One region of the Butyrivibrio sp. TB genome, then DNA from elsewhere that is predicted to be linked to it. Evidence: riboswitches for the same ligand, from Rfam matches in the RefSeq annotation. Region 1 holds a riboswitch; the other holds the start of a gene.
The links. Region 1 has a riboswitch for cobalamin ahead of BMX21_RS10345 (sirohydrochlorin cobaltochelatase). Riboswitches for the same ligand answer to the same signal wherever they lie in the genome.

Region 2: linked by a shared signal. The riboswitch ahead of BMX21_RS01945 (ABC transporter substrate-binding protein) and the one ahead of BMX21_RS10345 (sirohydrochlorin cobaltochelatase) in region 1 are both predicted to bind cobalamin.

The regions. Positions count from the first base shown of each region.
Region 1 is NZ_FOER01000013.1:104,628-108,850, reverse strand. Features, by position in the region: gene recQ (DNA helicase RecQ) at 1-1,272, shown strand, start outside; cobalamin riboswitch at 1,334-1,596, shown strand; gene BMX21_RS10345 (sirohydrochlorin cobaltochelatase) at 1,729-3,369, shown strand; gene BMX21_RS10340 (ABC transporter substrate-binding protein) at 3,379-4,223, shown strand, end outside.
Region 2 is NZ_FOER01000002.1:132,300-136,522, forward strand. Features, by position in the region: gene BMX21_RS01935 (LacI family DNA-binding transcriptional regulator) at 1-975, shown strand, start outside; gene BMX21_RS01940 (pectinesterase family protein) at 999-1,856, opposite strand; cobalamin riboswitch at 2,334-2,526, shown strand; gene BMX21_RS01945 (ABC transporter substrate-binding protein) at 2,688-3,800, shown strand; gene BMX21_RS01950 (FecCD family ABC transporter permease) at 4,019-4,223, shown strand, end outside.

The sequences.
Region 1 (4,223 bases):
AAATTCCTGTTAGAACATAAAGACTTTACAGATATACCGAGTGAAGACGTTATTCTTATCAAGGAAAGAGATATGAGAAGGCTCAATGTCATGGAGGGGTATTGTAAGACGACAGGATGCCTTAGGAATTATATACTTGAATATTTTGGAGAAAAAAATACAGAGCCCTGTGATAATTGTGGTAACTGCCATAAACATTTTATTGAAGAAGACAGAACAGAAGATGCCAAAAAAGTAATAAACTGCGTATTCGAGACAAGAGGAAGGTACGGCCTTAATATCATATTAGGGACACTTCTTGGTGCTAACAGAGCAAGACTCAAAGAACTTGGCATCGTGAATTACAGAACTTATGGCACACTTAAAGACAGGTCAGAAGCTGATCTTAGGATTCTTATAAATCAGCTTATCCTGGACGGGTATCTGTGCCAGACTGCTGACAAATACAGTGTGATCCAGTTGGGTGACATAACCCCGTTAAAAGATCCGGCTACCCGTGTCATAGTCAGGACCACGCAGGCTAAGGAACCTGATAGTAATAAAATAAGACAGATCAAGAAGAAAACAGATAGTCTTACCAAAGCTGGTTACGATCTTTTTGATATACTTAAAGCACTTAGAACTCAGATTGCCAGAGAAGAAGGCATGCCGCCATATATCGTCTTTAGTGATAAGACTCTCATCGATATGAGCGCCAAGACTCCTCTTGACAGGGCATCAATGCTAAATGTATCAGGTGTAGGCGAGATGAAATATGACAAGTATGGTCAGAGATTCATAAACGCTATAAGTTCATATTTAGATGAACATGAGGGAGTAGTAACCGCTATAACAGATAGCCAGGACGAAGCTGCAGATAATACTAAGGATGCAGCACCAGCACCTGCTAAAACTAAGGCCAAAGGTTCAAAAGGTTCAACAGCTCCAAAGGGGCATAAAGTCCCCTTTTATCTAAATCCTGAAGATGAAGATAAATATGAGTCCAAAGACCTGTGCCTTGTATCTGAGATCAAAGATGAGCTTAACAGGATATCAACAGCAGACAATGCCAAGAATATATTCGGTACAGATATAACGAAATTCCTTACAGAAATGGGTTATATCGCAGAGAAAAATATAGGCGGAAGATTTATGATGGCTCAGACTGATGAAGGCCTTTCTAAAGGTATAGTTACTACTGAGAAAGTCAGTCAAAAAGGCAATACCTATCCGGTTCTGCTATACCCAAAGCAGGTTCAGATGGAGATAGTAAGGCATTATGTGAAGTTTTAGTAAAATAACTGATGATAAGAATCTTTGCCCTTATCTATTACTTATGTTATTATATCCATGAAAATTTAATGAGACGGAAGGTGTTTACGGGTAGCTATACTTGCTACTGCGTAAGTGAAAAGGGAAGCGGGTGCAAATCCCGCACGATCTCGTCACCGTGTTTTGTCTGGAATATATGCGTTCTTGCAAGTTGATCTTATATTGATGAACCTGCGTATAGGACTGCATAGCATCCAAGTCTCTTTCAATATGCCACTGGATAACCGGGAAGGCGAAAGAGACCATGCAATCAGCCGGGAGACCTGCCTGTCGTCGTACAAGGGTAACCAAGTCACGAGGAATTGACTGTACGAAGCTTTATGGTAAATGCTATTTTGACATTTGCTTTAATCTTGTGTGCAAAAAAGTCTTCGCTTCTTGGTGAAGGCTTTATTTTTTTATCTAGGAGGAAATATTATGAAGAAAAAATTTCTGGCAGTACTTCTGACTGCAGCGATGTCATTTACAGCTGTTGCCTGCGGACAGAATAGTTCAGGACAAGATGAAACTGCTTCTAATGAAGCATCTGTAGAAAACACTGCACAGGCAGATGAAAATGCTGATGCTACTCAGGCAGAAACAGCTGCGGCAGATGCTGATGAAAAAGAAGGCGTTTTGGAAGACGGAACATATCAGGCTACATTTACTACAGACAGCACCATGTTCCATGTTAATGAAGCATATGATAATAAAGGAATCCTTACCGTAGAAGACGGCGAGATGACTATCCATATCACACTTCCATCCAAGAATATAGTAAATCTATTCCCTGGAAGCGCTGAGGATGCTCAGAAAGAGGGTGCAGAGCTTCTCGAGCCTACAATAGATACTGTAACATATGCAGATGGAACTACAGAAGAAGTTAACGGTTTTGATGTTCCTGTACCATACCTTGATGAGAGCTTTGCACTTGCACTTATAGGAACTAAGGAAGTATGGTATGACCATCAGGTAACAGTATCTGATCCGGTACCTTACGAAGGAGATGAAGATCAAATGGCAGCAGATAAGGTGGCTGATCTTATAGATTCTATCTATGTTCAGGAATATACAGATGATACATATGAAAACTGCGAGAAAGCCAAAGAAGCCTGGGACGCTCTTACAGATACTCAGAAAGAGCTTGTAGAAGGCGAGTATGCTGATCCTGATTACTTCGGAAGAGATACAGGAGATGCTTCCAAGGACGATCCGCTCAACGGCGATGATATAGGAGATAACGAGATCCTTGTAGTTAGCTTTGGTACATCCTTCAATGATAGCAGAGTCAAGGATATAGGCGGAATTGAGAAGGCTCTTCAGGAGGCATATCCTGACTACTCAGTAAGAAGAGCATTTACAGCTCAGATCATCATCAACCATATCTATGCAAGAGATGGTGAGAAGATCGACAATGTAGACCAGGCACTCCAAAGAGCAGTAGATAATAATGTTAAGAATCTGATAGTTCAGCCTACACACCTGATGCACGGCGCTGAGTATGACGAGCTTGTTGAAACTCTCGCCCAGTATGAAGATAAATTCGAATCAGTAGCTGTAGCACAGCCCCTTCTTGGAGAAGTTGGTGATGATGCAACAGTTATCAATGAAGACAAGGAAGCTGTAGCCAAGGCTATAACAGCTGAAGCTGTAAAAGAGGCAGGATATGCAGACCTTGACGAAGCTAAGGAAGATGGAGTTGCTTTCGTATTCATGGGACACGGAACATCACATACAGCTAAGGTTACATACAGCCAGATGCAGACTCAGATGGATGAACTTGGCTATGACAACGTATTCATCGGAACTGTAGAAGGTGAGCCTGAAGAAACAGAGCTTTCAAACATAATCGAAGCTGTTAAAGCTGCAGGTTATACTAAAGTAGTTCTTCGCCCTCTTATGGTCGTAGCAGGTGATCATGCTAACAATGACATGGCAGGCGATGAAGAGGATTCATGGAAGAGCGGCTTTGAAGCAGATGGAAGCTTTGAAGAAGTAAGCTGCCAGATCCTTGGACTTGGCGGCATCAAGGAAGTTGAAGATATCTATGTTGAGCACACAGGTGCAGTTATAAAATAATAAAACTTTATGGGAAAAAAACTAAAGCATTTATTTGAAATAACAAAATGGTTGTTTCTGATCATCTTTTCCCTATGTCTGGTTGGATGCGGTGGGATTTCCGATGGGGAATACACCGCATCTGTTGTAATGACAGGCGGAAGCGGGAAAGCGTATATAGAAAGCCCTTGCAAGGTTACTGTCACAGATGGACAAGCGACGGCACACCTTGTATGGAGTAGCCCAAACTATGACTATATGATAGTGGATGGCGATACATATTATCCTGTTAATAAGGAGGGTAACTCTGAATTCGATATACCTGTGTCTTTGGGCAAAGAGATGAAGGTTCAGGCAGATACTACTGCCATGAGTACCCCTCATCTTATTGAATATACCCTTCTCATAACCCTTGATGACAGCGTTTCTGATGAAACTATGGATTCATATAGTGAGAGCGCAGATGGTACAGATAGTGATAGTCAGATCATAAAGACTTCCATGGATCCTCCTAATATAGAAGGACTGACCTATATAGAAACAGATAAGAATGCTTATGCCACCTGCTTTAAGATCCATAGATATGAAGACGGGTATCTTGTCATAAGTATAGATGATGGAAGGCATTACCTTCTTATACCTGAGGGGAAAGATATTCCTGATGATATATCTGCAGACATTAGCATGGGATCTTCAGATTCACAGGAACGGATAATCCCTCTATATATGCCACTTGACAGTATATATCTTGCAGCATCGGGAGCTATGTGTCATTTTGACTCCATAGGAGCAGTCAGTGCTATAACAATGTCAGGAATAGAAGCAGATGACTGGTATATAGACAGCGCAAGAGAAGCGATGAACAGTGGAAGCAT
Region 2 (4,223 bases), on a different contig from region 1:
TTATCGGGGGTGTCAATAGCTACAATATCCCGCGTTGTTAACGGTAATCCAAGTGTCAGTGATAAGACCAGAGAGAAGGTTCTTGCTGTTATGAAGGAGTACGACTATACTCCCAATCCCTTTGCAAGAAGTCTTCAGTTCAATTCTATGAAAATGGTTGGAATATCATGCGCAGATATCAAAGATGATTATATGGCCCGCATGGTTTCTATCCTTGAGAAAAAGCTTCATGAATACGGCTATGATTACATGCTCCTGTGTAGTGGTTATGATCTTGAATCCAGAGAGCATGCAGTAGATCTTCTTCTTAAGAAGAAGGTAGATGCACTTATCCTTATAGGTTCACAGTTCCTTGGTAATTGCGAGAAGGATGAGGTTGCATACCTTCACAGAGATGCTGAGCAGGTTCCGGTATTCATACTAAACGGATATCTTGAGAACGAGAATATATACGGAGTACTGGGAGATGATCGCAATGCCATGTACAATGCGACAGAATCCCTAATAAAGGCAGGAAGGAAGAAGATCCTCTTCCTCTATGATTCCGAGTCTTACTCTTCCAATCAGAAGATGGCAGGCTATGAAGATGCCCTTAGAGATAATGGAATCCCGGTAGATGGCAATCTCAAGCTCAAGATCACATGTTCACTTCATGAAGAAAGAGATCTCCTTCTTATGAGAAAAGATCTTGAGTTCGATGCAGCAATCGCTACAACTGATGAACTCGCAGTAGGAGTACTTAAGTACGCTAAAGCAAGAATGCTCCAGGTTCCTAAGGATATAAGCGTAATCGGATATAATAACTCTCCACTTGCTGATTTCGTAGAACCTGAACTTACATCAGTAGATACCTCTATCAAGGACATGGCTCATGTCGCTGTAGACAAGATGATGGAATGTCTCCAGGGCAAGAAGGTTGAACACAAGACCGTGATAGAGTCAAGACTTGTAAAGCGCTGCACTACAGACTTTTGATTAAATATGAACGAGTCAGTACACTAGCGTCGAATGCTTGTAAATCTAGCAGTAGGTTCTAGTGTATGAATATCCTTCCATCCGGCAAAAAGGTCTGGATGAATGTGAGGTCCAAAAGTACAGTTTTCAAAAACTGCTGCGCCGTAAGGACGCCATGGACGTGCAAGATATACAGATCCGTCCGGACACCTGTCGGTTATAAAATTGCAATCTATAAAATGTAAACCGGATTCTCCCTTTGGAGTATTGGGAGCACATACGAATCCCTGAACAGCCTGTTCAACATATGTAGCGGGCTGTTCTTTTGATATAGTAGTCATATCACGAAGAGGAGCCCTGTATAGTGATACTATAGTGCAGTTCTTAAAAGTGGCATTGGCTCCGCCGAATATAAAATCAACATCACCTTCTATAATACAGTCTTCGTAGTACTGGGTGGTCATAAGACGTGGGCAGTCCCTTCTTGGTCCTGTGAAGCCGCCCTTCTCCCTTTCTTCAAGAGGAAGAGGAGACATGAACAGAGTATCCTGATGCCCTTTTAAATGAACACGTCTGCATATAACATTCGTAGCATCTGCATAAAGGGCGATAGCTTGTCCTCTAAGACGTCCATCTCCCGCGGTATTCTCAATAGTAAGATCTTCGATGATAGCTTCCTTGCCCGATACGAACATGGTATAGCTTCTAAATGTGCCAAGCTTGATACTGCCATCATCCGGCGCCTTGTCAAATCCCCCATCAGACCATGAGATAGTAGTAGCATCCATCCCAGCGCCCTTTATATGCAAGGAAGCATCAGAGGTACCATTCTTCTTAAAATACTCCGAATCATAATAAAGCTTCTTATAATAAATTCCCTTATCAAAAAAAATCTCTTTCATATAGTGCCTCTTTTTGGTGATAGATTGATCATTAGTAACTTAAAGTTTGCATTATGTTTGTTATATACTCGTGCAAAAAATCTATATATTATTCTATTACAAATGCTATATAGACAAAAGCCTGATTGCAACACAGGAACCTTGTAAAATAGGGCAGATTTCGAGAGGCAATGGTGGGGAGCGGGTTACAAAGGATTTCCGCGTTTTTTGAGCGTGTTATTAAATTCAAGAGCGTGATAGATGGCTCCTTCTATTCTGCATTGGGGGCCGCATGCCCCCGCGTAAGCGAGTTTCGGCCCCCAGAATAGAAGGAGCCAGATAGCATGCCTTGAATTATAACACGCTCAATAACGCGGAAATCCTTTGTAACCCGCTCCACACCAGTGTCTCTCGAAATCTGCCCTATTTTACAAGGCTCCGGCCACAACCTATCGGCCCGATTTCTCGCACCATTTGACTACATGTCCGTTTTGTGGTAAGGTTCGAACGTATGTGGGTGTTTGCTACAATTATCCGATTGCAGCAAACCTAACAGGGAACCGGGCGAGCTTCCCGGACAGTGCCGCTACTGTGTTGGAACAAAGGCTGCGCTTAACTGCCGGATACAGTTAAGAGGGCGCCATCAAAATGTGTTCCTAAGCCAGATACCTGCCCTCATATTGGCACAGATTCTACGGGACCATAGATAAGTGCCGGTCAAATATTCTGCATTTATGCCCTTTTGTCCGGTGTTCTTATAAAACTCCCTATGTGTCAACATATGTGTTCCTGATAGCGAAGCACTATCAAGAATACAAAGCTGATTCGATTTGCTTCAGAATGGAGAATATTATGAAAAAGAAACTTTTATTAGTAATGATGGCTACAACATTGTCATTTACAATGCTTGTAGGATGTGCATCTTCAGATTCCAAGAAAGAAGATGAAGCTGTATCAGAAAATTCAGATGATGCTGCCAGTAAGGCAAGCGATGAAGCAGATACTGTTGCATCAAACGCTCAAGAGGAGTCATCTGAGGAAGAGGCTGCTGCAGTAGAAGCTATAGTACTCAGTGAAGCTCCTGCTACAGATCTTGCAGGCAATGAGATCACTGTACCTACAGAGATTGATGCTATCGTTAGTATGTCACCTTCATCAACACGCCTTCTTATCGACCTTGGACTTTCAGATTATATCGTAGCATGCGATACATATTCTTATGAATATTATGGCGATGATCTTGTAGCAGATGTTCCTCAGTATGATATGATGGCTCCTGATCAGGAATCAATCGTAGCTCTTAATCCTGATATCATATTCACAACAGGCATGAGCTATGCTACAGGTAGTGATGTATATGCTTCTGTTCGTGAAGCCGGCATCTGCGTTGCTGATATTCCAAGCGCATCAACACTTGAAGAAATCGGTGAGAGTATCACATTCATCGGAGCATGCACAGGTACATCTGAAGAAGCAGAACTTATAGTAGATGAGATGAATGATACTCTTGCTCAGATTGAAGAGCTTGCATCTACAATCTCAGATGATGAGAAGAAGACAGTCCTTTATGAGACCAACACTCCTACAGCTGACTATCCTACAATCTATTCTGCAGGTTCAGACACATACATTGGCGAGATGATCGAGAAGCTGGGCGCTATCAATGCTACAGGAGATCAGGAAGGCTGGCCTTCACTTACAGAAGAGGATGCTATTGCTATAAATCCTGATGTTATCATCTCTACAGATATGTTCACTCCTGATGCAGTAGATACTCACCTTGCTCTTTCAGGTTGGGAGAATGTAACAGCTGTTGCTAACGGCGATGTATATCTTATGGAACTTTCAAATGAGCTCAATCAGCCCAACCAGCACGTAGTAAGTGCTATGGTAGAGATGGCTAAGTACATCTATCCTGATGTATTTGCAGATCTTGAAGATCCATTTGCAGTAATAGCTCGCTAATATATCATAGTAAACGACTTAAGAAAAGCACTTTGCCAGTCATCAGATGCCTTATATGCCAGCATTAGATAACCGGCATAAGGCATTTTCTAAAGTCTTTTACTATAGATTTATATATGCAGTCGGGGACTTAACAATATCATTGATATGCGTAGTTTCCCGGCTGCTATTTTTTCACCAATTGAAACCATTAGCCATTAGTGACATGGGGTTAGTATATGAGTAAAGAAAAAAGCTTTGGAAAAAATACTCTTGAAGTCATAACGATTCTGGTATGTCTTATAATTCTCGGAATATGCATGGGAATAGGAAGTGTAGATATCCCTTTAAAGGATGCCATGACAATCCTTGGAGGTAAGATCTTCGGAACATATATTCCGGATGAACTTGCTGCAACTACGTCTATTCTGTGGACTATAAGAC